Regions from separate parts of the Dactylosporangium sp. NPDC006015 genome, predicted to be linked through region 1. Evidence: riboswitches for the same ligand, from Rfam matches in the RefSeq annotation. Region 1 holds a riboswitch; each other region holds the start of a gene.
The links. Region 1 has a riboswitch for cyclic di-AMP ahead of ABZ321_RS14800 (hypothetical protein). Riboswitches for the same ligand answer to the same signal wherever they lie in the genome.
Positions count from the first base shown of each region.

Region 1 (5,706 bases):
GGTTCCCGGTCGCGACCCTCGCCGCGCTGACGGCGCTGTCAGCTCTGTTCCGGTTCGCGGTGCTGGACGACGACTACCCGCTCACCGCCTGGCAGTTCTACTCCAACCTCATCCTCGTGCACACCGTGGGCAGCGCGGCGTCAGGGCGGCGGGCCCGGGCCGCCGGCGCCGCCACCGTCCTGGCCGCCTACGCCCTGCTGCAGACGCTGCCGGGGCAGGACCTCGCGGAGGGACTGATCGGCGCGATCTTCATGGGCGTCGCGTACGGCAGCGGCGTCCTGCTGCGGCGCCAGACGGAGCGGACGATCCGGATGGCCGAGCGGGCCGCGGTCGCCGCCGCGCAGGAGCGCACCCGCATCGCGCGGGAGCTGCACGACGTCATCTCCCACCACGTCAGCCTGATGACGTTGCAGGCCGGCGGGGTGCGGATGCTGCTGGCCGGCGACCCCGCCCGCGAACGGGAACGCGACCTGCTGCACAGCGTCGAGCGGGCCGGCCGGGAGACGGTCGAGGAGCTGCGGATGCTGCTCGGCGTCCTGCGTGACGGGCGGGCGCCGGTCGGCCTCGACCAGCTGGACCGGCTCGCCGCGCCGCTGCGCGCCGCCGGCCTCGACGTCAGGATCGGCACGACCGGCACGCCGCGCCCGGTGCCGCCGGCGCTCGGGCTGGCCGCGTACCGCGTGGTCCAGGAGGCGCTGACCAACACGCTCAAGCACGCCCGGGCCGCGACGGTGGAGGTGACGATCGGCTTCCCGCCGCCCGCGCTGACCGTCGAGGTCAGCGACGACGGGTCGGCCGCGGTCGCCGGCACGGGGCACGGGCTCGCCGGGATGCGGGAGCGGGCGGCCCTGCACGGCGGCACCCTCCACGCGGGGCCCCGGCCCGGCGGTGGCTACACCGTCGCGGCCACGTTCCCGCTCGGCGCCGCGGCGGTCCCGCCCGCCACCGGCTCCTGAGCCCACTCGGCGTCGGTCATCCGCAGCATCCGTACGCCGATCACACCCGAGCCCGCGATGTAGAGCAGGCTGCCGGCGATCATGCCGATCGGGTAGACGGGGCCGGCCAGCATCCCGGCCAGCATCGCCGGCGGTGCCCACCAGGGGACGCGCCGGTCGTACGCGAGCGCCAACCCCAGCAGGAGCACCCCGAGCAGCCCGAGGAAGCCCGGCACCTGGAACCCCCACTGTGCCCCGCCGGCGGCGAAGGCGGCGTCGGCGAGGCGGTCGCCCGCCGCGGTGCCGAGGTCCGCCTCGAGCCGGGCGTAGAAGAAGTCGCCGAGCATCAGCGCGGAGAAGTTGACGACGCCCAGCAGCGCGACGAGCCCGGCGATGTGCCCGAAGAGCACGGCGCGCCGGCGGACCAGGTGGATCATGCCGATGATGCCGGGCACGAGCAGGACCCAGCTCCAGTGCAGCAGCGCGGCGCTCACCGAGACCTGACCGGGGTGGCGGCCGTACGCGCCGTCCGCGGCGTCGCCGGCGCGCAGCGCGGGGTCGGTGAGCAGGCCCGCCACGTACACCAGCGGGGCGGCGACCAGGCAGCCCCCGGCGACGAGGCGGCGGAGTTTGTGTGGCATGGCGACCTTTCAGGCGATTTTGTGTGGCTCGACGGGATGTCGAGCCGGAACCGTAAGCCGGCCGCCGCCGCGCCGTCGTCAGCCGCGGCGCTGACCCGGGTCCGCGTGGCGGCGGACCGCGCCCGCAATTGCTTAGGATCGGAGGCGTTGCGTCGATGTGAGGGCTGCAGGGTCGGCCGGATCGGGGTAGGCGAGCCGTGGATCGAGATCGGGACATGGCGATGGCCGCCATCCGTTCCGTCTACCGGATCACGGGGCGGATCAACACCGGCAGCACCGTCGTCGAGACGTTGAACCGGATTGCCGACGCCGTCGTCGAGCACGTCGGGTTCGGCGCCGCCGTGGTCAACTACCTGCATCCGGAGGGTGTGTACGAGGCGGTCGCCATCGCCGGGTCCGAGGAGGCGCGGGCGGAGCTGCTCGGCGTCCGGTACCCGGCGGCGGAGTTCGACGCGCACCTCGCCGCCGCCGACGAGTGGGGGCAGCTGCGGTTCCTGCCGCACGAGCGGCACAACGACGGCATCCAGTCCTGGATCCCCGCCGCCCCCGACGGCGCGGACGGCATCCCGGAGGAGGAGCGCTGGCACCCCCTCGACGCCCTGTTCGCGCCGCTGTGCGCGCCCGACGGCTCGCTCGTCGGCGTGCTCAGCGTCGACCTGCCCGCCGACGGCAGGCGGCCCGGCGCGTTCCAGCGCGAGCTGCTGGAGATGCTCGCCGCGCAGGCCGGCATCGCGATCAACAACGCCAACCTGGTCGAGGCGCTGCGCCGGGAGCGGCAGCACCTGGAGGCGAGCGAGGCCGCGTTCCGGCTCGCGTTCAACGGCGCCGGCACCGGCATGTGCATGATCGGCCTGGAGGGAGCCGACACGACCCGCCTCGTCCGGGTCAACCCCGCGCTGTGCGAGCTGCTCGGGCGGGACGAGGACGTGCTCGTCTCGATGCGCTTCGGCGACTTCATCCACCCTGACGACTTCGAGCGCAGCCGGGAGGTGTTCGCCGGCGGCGCCGGCACGATCCGCGACTACGAGGTGCGCTGCGTCCGCGGCGACGGCGAGACGATCTGGATCTCCGCGACGATGTCGGTGGTCGCCGGGTCGCCCGCGTTCGCGATCACGCAGGTGCAGGACATCACCAGCCGCAAGGCCACCGAGGCCGACCTGGTGCGCAGGGCCTCCCGCGACCCGCTGACCGGCCTGGCCAACCGCGAGGCCGTCGCCGAACCCCTCGCGGCCGCGATCCGGCGGGCCCGCACCGAGCAGGTGATCAGCGCGCTGTTCTTCTGCGATCTCGACGACTTCAAAATCGTCAACGACACCCTCGGCCACGAGGCCGGCGACGCGGTCCTCGTCGCCGTCGCGCAGCGCCTCCAGTCGCTGGTGCGGCCCACCGACACCGTCGCGCGCCTCGGCGGCGACGAGTTCGTCGTCCTCATGGGCAACGTCGCCGCCGGCGACCTCGGCGTGCTGGTCGACCGCCTCGAACGCGCCGTCTGCGCACCCGTCACGCACCAGGGGCAGATCATGCGGGTCAGGGTCAGCGTCGGCGTGGCCGTGATCGATGACACGGTCGAGGACGCGGGCGCCGCGCTGCGGGCCGCCGACCGCGCGATGTACCTGGTCAAGGGCGGTCGTCACGCCGGCGAGGTGACCAGACGGGTGACGGCGTTCGGTGAGCGTCCGGGTGCTCAGGGTGGATTGCCGTTGCTGCGGTTGGCCCGGCCCGAGACGGCCCAGTAGGGTCGTTGAGTCCGCTCCGGTCGACCTGCACCGCATCGGTGCTGCCGGGCGGGCGCCGTCGAGTCGCGATCTTCGCGAGCCGGGGACCCATGCGCGTCCTCTGGGGTGTATCCGCGGCCTGGCCGCGGTAGGGCGAAACTTCCCGCCCGAACCCGTCAGCTAACCCGGTAGGCGGCACCGGAAGGAGTCTGCGTCGATGCCGGCCGCCCGCGCGCCCTCGTAACACCTCACCACTGGTTCCCCCCTTCCAGCATGCCGTCCTCGGGCGGCGTGCCGATGCCGCATGTCTTCTGCCTGCAAACGAAGGAAACATCAGTAGTGAAGCCCATATTGAAGGTGTTGCCACGCCAGTTCCACCCGCGACATCGCCGGCTGGTGCCCGTGCTCGGCGCCAGGGCCGGCACCGTCTCGGTCGCCGTCCTGTCCGCCACGCTGCTGGGCACCCTGCCGGCTGACTCGCCGGCGTCGATGTTCACCGGCCCCGCGTATGCCGAGTCCGCGGCCGCCTGGTCCTGGCCGTCGCCGTCGTCCCTGTCCGCTTCGGGGCCGTCGTCCGCGCCCTCCGCCGATGCGGCGCCGGCGCCCGCGACGGGGCCCCTGGCCGTCGCGGTGCCCGCCGCGCCCGTGCCGCCGGCGCCGCCGGTCGTCAAGCCCGTCGCCGGCCTCGACCAGCGGCAGATGGACAACGCCGCGATCATCGTCAAGCAGGGCCGGGCGCAGGGCATGCCCGACCGGGCCCTGGTCGTGGCGATCGCGACGGCGATGCAGGAGAGCGACCTGTACAACGTCGCCAGCTCCGCCGTGCCCGCGTCCCTCGGGCTGCCGCACGACGGCACCTCGACCGACCACGACTCGGTCGGGCTCTTCCAGCAGCGGGCCAGCCAGGGCTGGGGCACCGTCGCCGAGCTGATGAACCCCGCCCACTCCGCGATGCTCTTCTACAACGCCCTCAACCGGGTCGAGGGCTGGCAGCGGATGAGCGTGACCGCCGCGGCCCAGGCGGTGCAGCGGTCGGCGTTCCCGGGCGCGTACCAGAAGCACGCCACCCGCGCGGAGCAGGTGGTCGCCGCCCTCTCCTGACGCTCACCCGCACCCGGCCGGCGCGCCTTCTCGGGTCGCGCCGGTCAGGCGCCGGTTCATGGGTCGCCGGTCAGGCGCGGGTTTGTGGATCGCCGGCGGGGGTGTTGGTCAGGCCGGGTGGCGGGTCGCCCAGCGGGCCAGGGCGACGAGCTCGGCGACCGCGGCCGGCTCGGGGATCGCCAGGTCGAGGGCGACCAGGGCCTGCGCGAGGAGGTCGTCGGCCTGCTGGGCGCACCAGGAGCGGGCGCCGGAGCGTTCGACGACCTTCGCGGCGCGCTCCAGGTCGGCCTCGCTGAGGCGGGTCTCGCGGTGCAGCAGGTCGGCCAGCTCGTCGGCGCCCGCGGCGAGGGCGGCGGCGACCGGCAGTGAGCGGCGGCGTCCGCGCAGGTCGGCGAACGCCGGGCGGCCCGTCACGGCCGGGTCGCCCCAGATGCCCTGCAGGTCCTCGGCGAACCGGACGGCCAGCCCGAGCCGCACCCCGAACAGCCGCAGCTGCTCGACCCGTGCCGGGTCGCCGCCGCCGGCGAGCGCGCCGAGGGCGCACGCGCAGCCGAAGAGGGCGCCGCTGCGCTGCTCGACCGCGGAGATGCACGTGCGGAGCAGGTCGTTGCCGGAGCGGTGCCGGGGCAGCACGGGGTCCAGGGCCGTGCTGAGGTCGGTGTGTTGGCCGTGCAGGAGCTGCTGGACGGTGTCGCCGAGGATGCGGACGCCGGCCCGGTCGACGGATGCCGCCCCGGACTGCCGCCGCGCGTCGGCGCACGGGTCGGGGGTGCCGTGCTGCTCGGTGAACCTGTCCCGGGTCGCCCGGTCCTGCCGCACCGGCTCCCTGGAGGGCACGGACGGCACAGCCGGCACGGACGGCGCGGTGTCGGGCGTGGCGCGGCTGGCCTGGCGCAGCGGGCGTGGCACGCGTCTGGTCGGGTCGCCGGTCGCCGCCACGTCGAACGCGAGCGCCAGCATCGCCTGCCCGCCCAGCGTCGCCGGGTGCGGCCCCACCACGCTCCAGGCGGTCGGCCGGTGCAGGCGGGTCAGGTCGCCGTCGAACAGGTCCCGTTGCAGCCCCGACCAGTGGTGCACCAGCTCCACCGCGACGGCGCCCGCCACCGCGTCGTGCGGGTCACCACCGACGGCGCCCGCGCAGACGAGTGTCAGTGCGGCGCGCGTACGGGCGGCGGGCGGATCCTCGTCGAGCCCGCCGAGCTGCAGCTCGGCCACCTCGCGCGACGGCTCCGGGAGGCGCCCGACGGCGGTGCGCAGCGGCGGCCCGACCAGCAGCTCCGCCCATGCGAGGACGTCGTCGACGGTGCGCAGCAC
Region 1 is NZ_JBEXUD010000007.1:143,570-149,275, forward strand. Features, by position in the region: gene ABZ321_RS14785 (histidine kinase) at 1-956, shown strand, start outside; gene ABZ321_RS14790 (hypothetical protein) at 893-1,576, opposite strand; gene ABZ321_RS14795 (diguanylate cyclase) at 1,798-3,312, shown strand; cyclic di-AMP (ydaO/yuaA leader) riboswitch at 3,359-3,501, shown strand; gene ABZ321_RS14800 (hypothetical protein) at 3,652-4,392, shown strand; gene ABZ321_RS14805 (polyprenyl synthetase family protein) at 4,501-5,706, opposite strand, start outside.

Region 2 (5,706 bases), on a different contig from region 1:
CCGTCGAGCGCGTCCACGAGCTGAAGCGCTGGTCCCAGGACACCGTCTCGCTCGACACGCCGGTCGGTGACGACGGTGACACCAGCCTCGGCGACCTGGTCTCCGACTCCGACGCACCGTCGCCGGAGGACGTGGTCCTCGCCGCCCTGGAGCGCCAGCGCATCGAGGGTCTGCTCAATCACCTCGACGACCGGTCCGCGGGCATCATGCGCGCCCGCTACGGTCTGGAGGACGGCCGCGAGCACTCGCTGACCGAGGTCGCGAGCCGGTTCTCCCTCTCCCGTGAGCGCATCCGCCAGCTGGAGATCCAGGCCCTCGGCCGTCTCCGCGAGCTGGCCCGTGCCGAAGGCCTCCAGGCCGCCTAGCCCGCAGACGACCCGCAGCCCCTGACCGTCCCGGTCGGGGGCTGCTTCCACATGTTGGGACGCTTAGGTCTCGTTTAGGTCACCGACCATCGATCAACGCCCACGTCCCGTAGCGGTGCCGGCTCGCCCTCAACATTGCGGCACGACGCCCCGGGACCGGCCGCCGGCGCCCCGGCCCGTAACGCAGCGTCAGGAGCGGCGCGGGGCGGGTGCCCGGCTGGCGGCGCGGTGCCGGGAATCGCCCGCCGGGTCCCTTCGATGACGCGTCGCCCGGCTCGCCCGCCGACGTGCCCGCCGGCGGCCCGTCCTCCGGCCCGACCGGCGACGCCCCGGCCCGGGTGACAGAGGCGTCCCCTCCGTGCCGAGTCCTGGCCGTGCCGCGGTCCGGGTGGGCGGGGCGTTCCCGGCTGGTCGGCGGCGTCCGGGCCGGCTGGGCGGCGCTCCTGCCCTGCCCTGTCCGTGCCGTGCCGCGTCCGTGCCGTGCCGTGTCCTGGCCGTGCCGTGTCCGTGCCGTGCCGTGTCCTGGCCGTGCCGTGTCCTGGCCGTGCCGTGCCGTGTCCTGGCGGTGCCTGCCGCGGTCCGGGTGGCGGCCCGGCTGGTCGCGGTGCCAGGGCCCGGGGTGGCGGGCCGGCGGTCGGTGGGCGGGGTCAGGGGCGCCGGGCCACGACGAAGAGGCGCGGGAAGGGCAGGATCGTGCCGAACGGCTCGCGGGGGTAGCGCTCGCGCAGCGCGGCGGCCACCCTGGCCCGGAAGTCGTCGAGCTCCGCACCGGACAGGGCGTCGAAGTAGGGGCGCAGGCCGGTCCCGCTGAACCACTCCAGCACCGGGTCCTCGCCGGGCAGGACGTGGAAGTACGTCGTCTCCCACGCGTCCACGGCCAGGCCGAGCCCGGCGAGGGTGCGCACGTACCAGGCCGGCTCCCGCACCGGCGTCGCGCCGCGCGGCCCCAGGACGGTCGGGTCCAGGATGTCCGCGTCGAGGATCGGCCCGCCCGTCGGGACCTGGAACGCGAGCGTGCCGCCGTCGTCGAGCGCCGCGGCGAGCGTCGGCATCAGCGCGGCATGGTCGTCGACCCACTGCAGGGAGGCGTTGGCGACGATGACGTCCACGGAGCCGCGCTGCGGCCGCCACCCGGCGATGTCGCCGAGCTGGAACGACAGCTGCGGGGTGCCGAGCGCTGCCGCCTTCGCGAGCATCTCGGGGGAGGAGTCGATGCCGAGCACCGCCGCGTCCGGGTAGCGCGTCGCGAGGGTCGCGGTCAGCGTGCCCGGCCCGCACCCGAGGTCCACGACCGCGACCGGCGCGGTGGTCTGGATGCGCGCCACCAGCTCGTGGAAGGGCCGCGCCCGCTCCTCGGCGAAGCGGCTGTACTGCTCGGGATCCCAAGAGGCCATGCCCCAATCTTGCCGGGCATGGCCTCTTCGACGTGCTGTCAGGGCTTACTTGTGCGGTCTGCCGTAGCCGTACGTGTCGCTGCGGCCGTCGATCGACTGGACCTCGACGTTCCGCCCCGTCGTCGGGGCGTGGATCATCTTGCCGTTGCCGATGTAGATGCCCACGTGCCCCAGGCCACGGAAGAACGCCAGGTCGCCGGGGGAGAGCGCGGACCGTGAGATGTGCGTGGTCTTGCTCCACTGCTGCGCCGCGTTGTGCGGCAGGATGACGCCGGCCGCCTTCCAGGCGCCCATGGTCAGGCCGGAGCAGTCCCAGCTGCTGGGTCCGGCGGCGCCCCACTTGTAGGGCTCGCCGAGCTGGGCGCAGGCGAAGGCCACCGCCGCGTTCGCCGGTGACGTGCACTCGGCACCGAGCGCGACCTTGACACCCGTGGAGCCGGTGCCGCCGGTGGTGGAGCGGCGGCGGAGCGCCTCGAGCTTCTTGACGTCGCCCTCGATCTTCTTCTTCTTGGTCTCGAGCTCGGTCTTCTGCGCGGTCTCCGCGGCGAGCGTCTCGTCGATCTTCTTCTTCTCTTCGTCCAGCTTCGACTTGGCCGACGTGAAGTCGGCGATCTCGTGCTGCTGGTGCTTGCCGATCTGCTGCAGCGTGGTCAGCTGGTCCATGAGCGTGTCGGACGACCGCGCGTTGAGCACGATGCTGAGGTTCTGCAGGCTGCCCGCGCCCTTGAACGCCGCGACGGCGATGACGTCCACGTTGGCGTTGGCGTTGGCCATGTTGTCGACGTAGGGCTGGAGCTTCTTCTGCAGCTCGGCGGCGGCCGCCTGGGTGGCGGCCAGATCGCCATTGATCTTGTTGTAGGCCTCGACCAGGTCTTCGAGCTCGTCGCCCGCCTTCTGGATCTGGGCGTCGATCTCGGCCGCTGTCGGATCGGCCTTGGCGACACTCGCGGGCGCCACGATCGCCAGCGACACGACCCCGATGAAGAGCGTGCGCAGCAGGGACCGTTTGGTGCGGTGTCCAGCGGACAAGGGATGACCCTTCTTCACCGACCGCCTACCGGGTTAGCTGACGGGTTCGGGCGGGAAGAGTGCGCCCTACCGCGCTGTGCGGATTCACCCCAAGGACCCTGGGTCCCCGGCTCGACAGCGCCAGAGCGGCGCTCGACTCGGCGGCGCTTGCCCGGCGCCGCCCGGGGTGGGCGACGGACTGCCGTGCAGGCCAGGACATAACTTAACGTGATCACCAACGAAGCGAAACCCGCGAGCGTTGTTGAATATCGATTACCCCAAAAGTCCGAATCACGGCGGGTTGTCGCTCCACATCGGACAGTGACGCACCACAGAAGATGGTGTTGACGGACACACAATTGGGGCTTGATTCTGCTCTGAGACCCGGTTAAATACACGTAACTTTATTCACCGTCGATGCACATAGTTCGCCCACTCCGAACACCCCCGGAGGAGCGTCACCGGATGTTGCGTGTCCAGAACCTCGAGGTCGTCTACGACGACGTGATGCTGGTGCTGCGAGGCGTCAGCCTGCAGGTCCCACCAGGACGCATCGTCGCGCTGCTCGGCGCGAACGGTGCCGGCAAGACCACGCTGCTGCGGGCCCTGTCGGGCCTGCTCGGCGTCCACGACGGCGCCATCACCAAGGGCGCCATCACGCTCGACGAGAAGCCCATCCACCGGCTCAAACCGGCCGCCGTGGTCCGCCGCGGCGTCTCGCAGGTGATGGAGGGGCGCAGGACCTTCGCCGAACTGACCGTCGAGGAGAACCTGCGGCTCGGCGCCCACACCCGCCCGAAGGGCCGGGCGGAGGCGATGGACCGCATGTACACCCTGTTCCCCGTGCTCGCGCAGCGCCGCGGCAGCATCGCCGGCTACCTCTCCGGCGGCGAGCAGCAGATGCTGGCGATGGGGCGGGCGCTCATGTCGGACCCGGCGTACCTGCTGCTCGACGAGCCCAGCCTCGGGCTCGCGCCGCGCCTGGTCGAGCAGGTCCGCGACCTGATCGTGCAGATCAACCAGGCCGGCACCGGCGTGCTGCTGGTCGAGCAGAACGCGACCATGGCGCTGTCGATCGCCGAGCACGGATACGTGCTGGAGACGGGCAAGGTCGTGCTCGACAAGCCCGCCGCCGAACTGCTCGCCGACGACGACATCCGCGAGTTCTACCTGGGACGGGCCGAGCGGTCCTTCCGCGACGTGAAGCACTACAAGCGTCGCAAGCGCTGGCTGTCATAGAAAAATCAGGAGTCGCCGTGCTGCGTTTCGAAGACGTCCGGCTCAGCTTCGCCGGCGTCAAAGCCATCGACGGGGTTTCGTTCACCGTCGCCAAGGACGAGCTCTTCGCCGTCATCGGGCCCAACGGGGCCGGAAAGACGTCGATCTTCAATGTGATCTCCGGGGTGTACCGGCCGCAGCAGGGCAAGGTGTCCCTCGACGGCGCCGACCTCACCGGACTGCGCCCGGACAAGGTCGCCAAGCTGGGCGTGGCGCGCACCTTCCAGAACGTCGAGCTGTTCCAGCACCTGACCGTGCTGGAGAACCTCATGCTCGGCCGGCACCACCACATCCGCTACGGCACGCTCGCCGCGATCGCGTGGCTCGGCCGGGCCCGGCGCGAGGAGATCGCCAACCGGGCCGTGGTCGAGGACATCGTCGACTTCCTCGAACTGGCGCAGTGGCGCCGGCTGCCGGTGGGGTTGCTGCCGTACGGCGTGCAGAAGCGCGTCGAGCTCGGCCGGGCCCTCGCGATGGAGCCGAAGCTGCTGCTGCTGGACGAGCCGGTCGCCGGGATGAACCTGGAGGAGACCGAGGACATGGCCCGCTTCATCCTCGACGTCCGCGAAAAGCTCGGCGTCCCGATGATCCTCGTCGAGCACGACATGGGGCTCGTCATGGACCTCGCCGACCGGGTGATGGTCGTCGACTTCGGCGTCCCCGTCGCCACCGGCACGCCCGCCGAGGTGCAGAGCAACCCCGACGTCCTGCGCGCCTACCTGGGGGAGGTGGAGCGAGCATGACGATCGCCGAACTGGTCAGGCGGCACGCGGAGCGCACGCCCGGCGCCGTCGCCATGCGGGAGAAGCACCGCGGCATCTGGCGCGAGATCACCTGGCGTGACTACTGGAAGACCGCGGAGACCGTCGCCCGGGCGCTCAGGTCGCTCGGCGTCCAGCCCGGCGACCGGGTCGCGATCCAGTCGGAGAACCGCTCCGAGTGGCTCTTCGTCGACGTGGCGACCGTCGCGGTGCGGGCGGCGACCGTCGGGCTGTACCCGACGAACCCGCCGGACGAGGTGCGCCACATGCTCGCCGACTCCGGCGCCCGGATCCTCTTCGCCGAGGACCAGGAGCAGGTGGACAAGGCCCTGGCGGTCCTGGACGACTGCCCCGGGCTGGAGTGGATCGTCTACCTGGAGCCCAGGGGCATCCGCGGCCGGTACAAGCACCCGAAGCTCATCGCGTGGAGCGACCTCCTGGCGTCGCACGCGGACGCGGAGCCGATCGAGCTGGCCTCGGACCCCGGCGACGTGGCCACGCTGATCTACACGTCCGGCACGACCGGGCGGCCCAAGGGCGCGATGCTCACCGTCGCCAACGTGGACTTCGCGATCCGGGTCCTGGTCGAGGGCGGCGGGTTCACCGACCCGCCACCGGGGCCGCACGACCTGACCCTGTCCTACCTGCCGCTGTGCCACGTCGCGGAGCGGGTCTTCACGGTCTGGTTCAACGCCGCCGCCGGCGTCACCGTCCACTTCGGCGAGTCGATCGCGACCGTGCAGGCCGACCTGCGTGAGGTGCAGCCGACGATCCTGTTCGGGGTGCCCCGCATCTGGGAGAAGATGATGGCCGGCATCACCGTCCGGCTCGGCGGGGCGTCGCCGCTCAAGCGGGCCAACGCGCGGCTGTGGCTGCGGGTCGCGGACCGCATCGGCGCCA
Region 2 is NZ_JBEXUD010000029.1:13,296-19,001, reverse strand. Features, by position in the region: gene ABZ321_RS37690 (sigma-70 family RNA polymerase sigma factor) at 1-365, shown strand, start outside; gene ABZ321_RS37685 (methyltransferase domain-containing protein) at 1,013-1,759, opposite strand; gene ABZ321_RS37680 (NlpC/P60 family protein) at 1,805-2,788, opposite strand; cyclic di-AMP (ydaO/yuaA leader) riboswitch at 2,797-2,941, opposite strand; gene ABZ321_RS37675 (ABC transporter ATP-binding protein) at 3,233-4,006, shown strand; gene ABZ321_RS37670 (ABC transporter ATP-binding protein) at 4,024-4,788, shown strand; gene ABZ321_RS37665 (AMP-binding protein) at 4,785-5,706, shown strand, end outside.
Region 2: it holds a riboswitch for cyclic di-AMP, as region 1 does, so the genes downstream of both, ABZ321_RS37680 (NlpC/P60 family protein) here and ABZ321_RS14800 (hypothetical protein) in region 1, are expected to answer to the same signal.

Region 3 (5,706 bases), on a different contig from region 1:
CGGACGGGCCCGGAGCCGCTTGACCCCAGATTCTTCCATTGGAAGAATCACGCCGAGCCGCTGCCCCGCAGCGCGGAGCGGAGGCACGCAGACATGGTCCTTCCCGAGCAGGTCGAGCCGGCGGATCCGGCGCTCGACAAGCCCACGGCGCACGCGTCGGCGCTGCGGCTGACCCTCGCGTCGCCGCTCTACCGGGGCGCCACGCTCGCGGTGTTCCTGTCCGCGCTCGGCTTCTCGGCCGCCGCCCCGCAGATCGCGACGTTCCTGGTCAACGACCTGCACGCCTCGCTCACCGCGGCGGGGCTGTTCTACCTGACGAACCTGGCCGCGCCCGTGGCCGGGTTCCTGGTCGGCCGGCGGTCCGACCGCACCGGGCGCCGTCTCGGGCTGTTCCGCATCTGCGCCGCCGCCGGGTTCGTGGGCTGGATCGGCATCGCGTACTCGACCGAGCTGTGGATGCCCTACGTCATCAGCGCCGTCGTCGGCGGGTTCGGCGGCGCCGCGACGTCGCAGCTCTTCGCCGCCGTCCACGACGAGCTCAAGGCGCACCCCGGCCCGAACAACGACGGGGTGGTCGCCGTCGTGCGGATGGCCCTGACCGGCGGCTGGGTCGTCGGCCCGGTGGCCGGGTCGTTCCTGGCGGCGCAGACGTCGCTGCGCACCATGCTGGTCGCCACGGCGGTCTGCACGCTCGCCCAGATCGTGCCGCTCGGCGCGCTCCGGACAGCACCGGCGGCACCGGCCGGACCCGGCGACGCGCCGGGGGTCGGCCACCGGGGCCCCGGCCTGCGGGCGATGCTGCCGCTGCTGGCGTTCACCGGCCTCTACGTCCTCGTGTACGCCGGCGAGCCCGTCAAGTACGCGTACCTCCCGCTGTACATGAACGACCAGCTGCACTTCCCGGCCGGCCTCAGCGGCGCGGTCATCGGCATCCAGCCGCTGGTCGAGATCGTGCTGATGCCCGTCGCCGTGGTCGTGGCCCGCCGGACCGGCATGATGGAGCTGATGGTCCTCGGCGCCGGGTTCGGCGTGGCCGCCAACGTCTGCTTCGCCGTCACCGGCAACGCCGCCGGTCTGTTCGCCGGGCAGATCCTCATGGGCGGCGTGTGGGGCGTCTTCGCCACGCTCGGCATCATCGTCGCCCAGCGGCTCCTGCCGACCGCTGTCGCCACCGCGTCCGCGATCTTCATGAGCTCCACCGCGCTCGCCTCCGCCCTCGGCGGTGCGGCCGGCGGCACCGGCGCCGCCGCCATCGGGCTCCCGCGGGTGTTCCTCATCCCGGCCGCCCTCGCCCTGCTGGCCGTCGCCGGCCTGGCCGTCATGGCCCGCTCCACCGACCGCCACCGGTGACGAGCCGGGCAGGTCAGTCTTGTGTCTACGTTAAGTGTGGCTTAGATCGAGCGCCGGCAGTGTGGTCCGGCGTTACGTTTGGGCCGGCCTGCCGGACATCGCCCGCCCCGCCGGGGTGGCCGGGCAGCCACCGCCGAGTTGTCGGTCGCGCGGGCACGATGCGTGCGGCCGGTGAGCCGGGGAACCAATCGGGGCTTCCCCATGGGGTGAATCCGCGCCCGCCACACCGGGGCGCGGTAGGGCGCGCCTTCTTCTCGCCCGAATCCGTCAGCTAACCCGGTAGGCGGTCAGCGAAGAAGGACTGTGCCGTGTTCAACGGACGTACGACGCTCCGCGCCTCGGTCGTCGCGCTGGCGGTGGCGGCAATGATCGCCCCGGCCTGCGCCGCGCAGGCGGACCCGACGCCGCAGGAGCTCCAGGCCCAGATCGACAAGGGCAACCAAGAGGTCGAGCACGTCGTCGAGCTGTACAACAAGGTCAACGGCGACCTGGAGACCACCCAGGCGGCGATCACGAAGCTCCGGGCCGACATGGCGCCGCTGCAGGAGACCATGGCGACGGCGCAGGACAACGCCTCGGCGCTCGCGGTCAACGCGTACAAGACCGGGGGCGACCTCGGCACTCTGTCACTGATGCTGGGGGCGACGTCGACCGACACGCTCACCGCCCGCGTCGGCACCCTCCAGCAGATCTCGCACAGCCAGCAGCGGGACCTGGCGGCGTACACGGCGGCGAAGGGCGCGCTCGACACCGAGCAGCGGCGCCTGGACGAGACCCTCGCCGCGCAGAGCCAGCAGAAGACGGAGCTGGAGACCCGCCGCAAGAAGATCGAGGGTGACATCGCCCGCCTCGACGCGCTGCAGGCCAAGGCCGAGGCGGCCGCCGCCGCGGCGAAGGTCAAGACCACCACCCCTCCCCCGGCGACGACCCCGGCCAAGCCGCCGGCCGTGTCCGGCAACGCCGGCAAGGCCGTCAACTACGCCTGGGCACAGCTCGGCAAGAAGTACGTGTGGGGCGCGGCCGGACCAAACACGTTCGACTGCTCGGGCCTGACCATGATGGCGTGGAAGGCGGCCGGCGTGACGCTGCCGCACAACGCCGCGCAGCAGTGGTCGAAGGTCCGCCACATCTCCCGCAGCCAGCTCGCCCCCGGCGACCTGGTGTTCTACAACGGCCTCGGGCACGTGGGCATCTACATCGGCAACAACCAGATCATCCACGCCCCGAACAGCCGCACGGTCGTCAAGGTCGCTCCCGTCGACATCGACACGCTGTACGGCTACGGCAGGGTCGCGTAGTCACGGACGGTAGTCTGCCGGGCATGCGCATGTTGCATCTCGGGCTGCGGGTCACGGATCTGGAGCGCTCGCTCGCGTTCTACACCGCGGTCGGCTACGCGAAGGTCGGCCACGTCCCGGAGACCAGGTTCGGCAGCCTGACGATGCTGCAGCTGCCCGGCGACCCGTTCGTCAGCCTCGAGCTGGTGCACGACCCCGCCCGGCCGGTCACCGACACCGGCGCCGTCAACCACCTCGTCATCCAGGTCGGCGACCTCGGCACCACGGTCGCCGACCTGGCCGGCAGGGGCATCGCGGCCGGGCCGCCGACCGACCACGGCGAGGGCATGGCCACGTCCTGGCTCACCGATCCCGACGGGTACCGCATCGAGCTCGTACAGTGGCCGCCCGGCCATCCGGAGGGCATGACCGCGGCCGACTTCGCCTGACCGCCGGCCTGTCATGCGCCCGGCCGCCCGGCTGCACGGCGTGGCGGGTGGTGCGCGGAAACGGTTCGACAGGCGCGGTGACCGGCTGCCACGATCGGACGGTGATCACCGACGTCGACGCCGCGACCCGCTCGTTGCACGGGACGGCGCTGGGCGACGCGTTCGGCGAGACCTGGTTCTTCCGGCCCGCCGACCAGATGCGGTGGCAGATCGAGGAGCGGCTGGTGCCGCAGGGCCCGTGGCCGTGGACCGACGACACCGCGATGACCGTCTCGCTGTACCAGACGCTGCGCGAGCACGGCCGGGTCGAGCAGGACGACCTGGCCCGCCGGCGCGTACGCCGCCGACCCGTACCGCAACTACGGCCCGTCCATGCACGGCGTGCTCCAGGCCATCGGCGACGGCGAACCCTGGCGGTCGGTCACGGCCGCCCAGTTCGACGGCCAGGGCTCGTGGGGCAACGGCGCCGCGATGCGCGTCACCCCGCTGGGCGCCTGGTTCGCCGACGACCTCGACCTGGTCGTGGAGCAGGCGACCCTGTCCGCGGCGGTCACCCACGCGCACCCCGAGGCGGCCGCCGGCGCGGTCGCCGTGGCCGTCGCGGCCGCGCTGGCGGCACGGCGGGTGCCGGCCGGGGAGCTGCTGCCGCGGGTCGCCGACCGCACACCCGACAGCGAGGTCGCCACGCGGCTCCGCCTGCTCTGCCGGCGGCCGTTCGACCGGGAGCCGGAGTGGATCGCCGGCGAGGTCGGCTGCGGCATGCTGATCTCCGCCCCCGACACCGTGCCCTACGCGATCTGGTGCGCCGCCCGGCACCTGGACGACCTCGCCGAGGCGCTGTGGGCGACGGTCAGCGCCGGCGGCGACATGGACACGACCTGCGCCATCGTCGGCGGCATCGTCGCCGCCCGCACCGGCCTCGACGGCGTGCCCGCCGAGTGGGTCGACGCCCGCGAACCGCTTCCAACCTGGTAGGACACGACCGAGGAGTCGACCGTGACCAGCAGGCCCGACCGCTGCCGGGTACAGCTCGCCGTCCTGCACGGCACCGACCCGGGACCGGCGGCCGTGCCCGCCTACGCCTGGCTGCTCGACGCGCTGCGGGCCGTCAGCCCAGCAGGTCGAGGGTCCGCCGGATGAGCAGCGCCGTCGCCTCCGGGTCGTAGGTCGGCAGGGAACTGTCGGCGAAGTAGTGCTGGTCGCCCGGGTACAGGAACAGCTCGCCGTCCTTCGCCTCGGCGACCAGGTCGCGGGCGGCGTCGATGTCACCCTCGCCGACGAAGATCGGGTCGGCGTCCATCCCGTGCACCTGGACCGGCACGCCGGCGGGCCAGGCGGCGCCGAACTCGGTGACCGGCACGCACGAGTAGCACAGCAGCGCGCCGCGGGCGCCGGGGCGGGTCTGCGCCAGCATCTGCGCGGGCAGCACGCCGAGGGAGAAGCCGGCGTAGACGAGCTCGGCCGGCAGGTCCGCGACCGCCCGCGCGCCGCGGTCCAGGATCTCGCCGGGGAAGCCGAGCTCGGTGGCGTATGCCATGCCCGCCTCGATGCTGTCGAAGGTGCGCCCGTCGAACAGGTCGGGGGTGTGCACCGTGTGCCCGGCCCGGCGCAGCGCGTCGGCGAACGCGACGACGCCCGCCGTCAGCCCCTGTGCGTGGTGGAACAGGACAACCTCAGCCATACCCCCACCATATATGCGTTGCCACCCAGCCCCCGGGTGGACGGGCAACGAATGCGTCGACGTCGAATGGTGTACTGGTCGTACCGACATCATGATCGATCGGCGTGAGGTGAGGAGCGGGGCATGCGGTGGTTCCGGCGCAAGGCGGCCGGCAGGGCTGTCCTGGTCGACCCGGCACGGCAGGAGGCGCTGCTGGCCGACGTCCGGCAGCGGTACGGCCCGCACGTGGCCGGCGGGTGGCAGCAGCAGGCGGCCTCGCTGGCGCAGGTGTTCGCCGGCGACGACGGGCTGTCCGCGGCGACCCGGATCGTGCACGACACGGCCGAGCACGCCCACGCCGACGTGCAGGCACAGGTCCGCGGGCACCGCGTGGACCGGCGCGACTACCGGGCGCTGTACCGGCAGATGGGGCCGCACCTGCGGTACCGCCTGACGGAGCTGCCGACGGGGCTGTTCCCGTACGTGCACCTGGCGGCGGCGCTGACGGCCGTCGAGGCCGACGCCAAGCGGGCGATGGTGCTGACCGACCCCAACCTGCTGCTGGTGCACACGCTGGAGCTGCTCGACCTCACCGTGTCCGGCTGGGAGTACGGCCGGGTCCCGGTCAACGCCGACGCCGCCCGGCTCGTGTCGCTGCTCATCGCCGCCGCGACCCGGATGCGCCTGACCGAGGATGACCCGCCGGCGCTGCCACCGGGCATCCGCGAGGTGATGCGCAGCAACCGGAGCACGGACGTGTACGACCACGCCGGCACGCTGGTCGGCACCATCAACGTGGGCGCGGAGACCCGCCGGTCGTTCCTGATCTGACGGCGGTTTGACCTTGCCCCTGGGCCCCGCGAGACGTACTGGACCGACTTCCCCTCCGCCGCGCCCGGCGACGAGGTCTTCGACGTCGCGTTCCCGGTGGCCTGATCCCCGTCACGCGTCTGCGGTGCCGCCCGGGCCC
Region 3 is NZ_JBEXUD010000004.1:53,965-59,670, reverse strand. Features, by position in the region: gene ABZ321_RS08780 (helix-turn-helix domain-containing protein) at 1-23, shown strand, start outside; gene ABZ321_RS08775 (MFS transporter) at 94-1,350, shown strand; cyclic di-AMP (ydaO/yuaA leader) riboswitch at 1,472-1,651, shown strand; gene ABZ321_RS08770 (NlpC/P60 family protein) at 1,659-2,648, shown strand; gene ABZ321_RS08765 (VOC family protein) at 2,672-3,076, shown strand; partial or broken gene ABZ321_RS08760 (ADP-ribosylglycohydrolase family protein) at 3,028-4,051, shown strand; gene ABZ321_RS08755 (hypothetical protein) at 4,073-4,216, shown strand; gene ABZ321_RS08750 (dienelactone hydrolase family protein) at 4,185-4,757, opposite strand; gene ABZ321_RS08745 (hypothetical protein) at 4,881-5,567, shown strand; gene ABZ321_RS08740 (cupin domain-containing protein) at 5,679-5,706, opposite strand, start outside.
Region 3: it holds a riboswitch for cyclic di-AMP, as region 1 does, so the genes downstream of both, ABZ321_RS08770 (NlpC/P60 family protein) here and ABZ321_RS14800 (hypothetical protein) in region 1, are expected to answer to the same signal.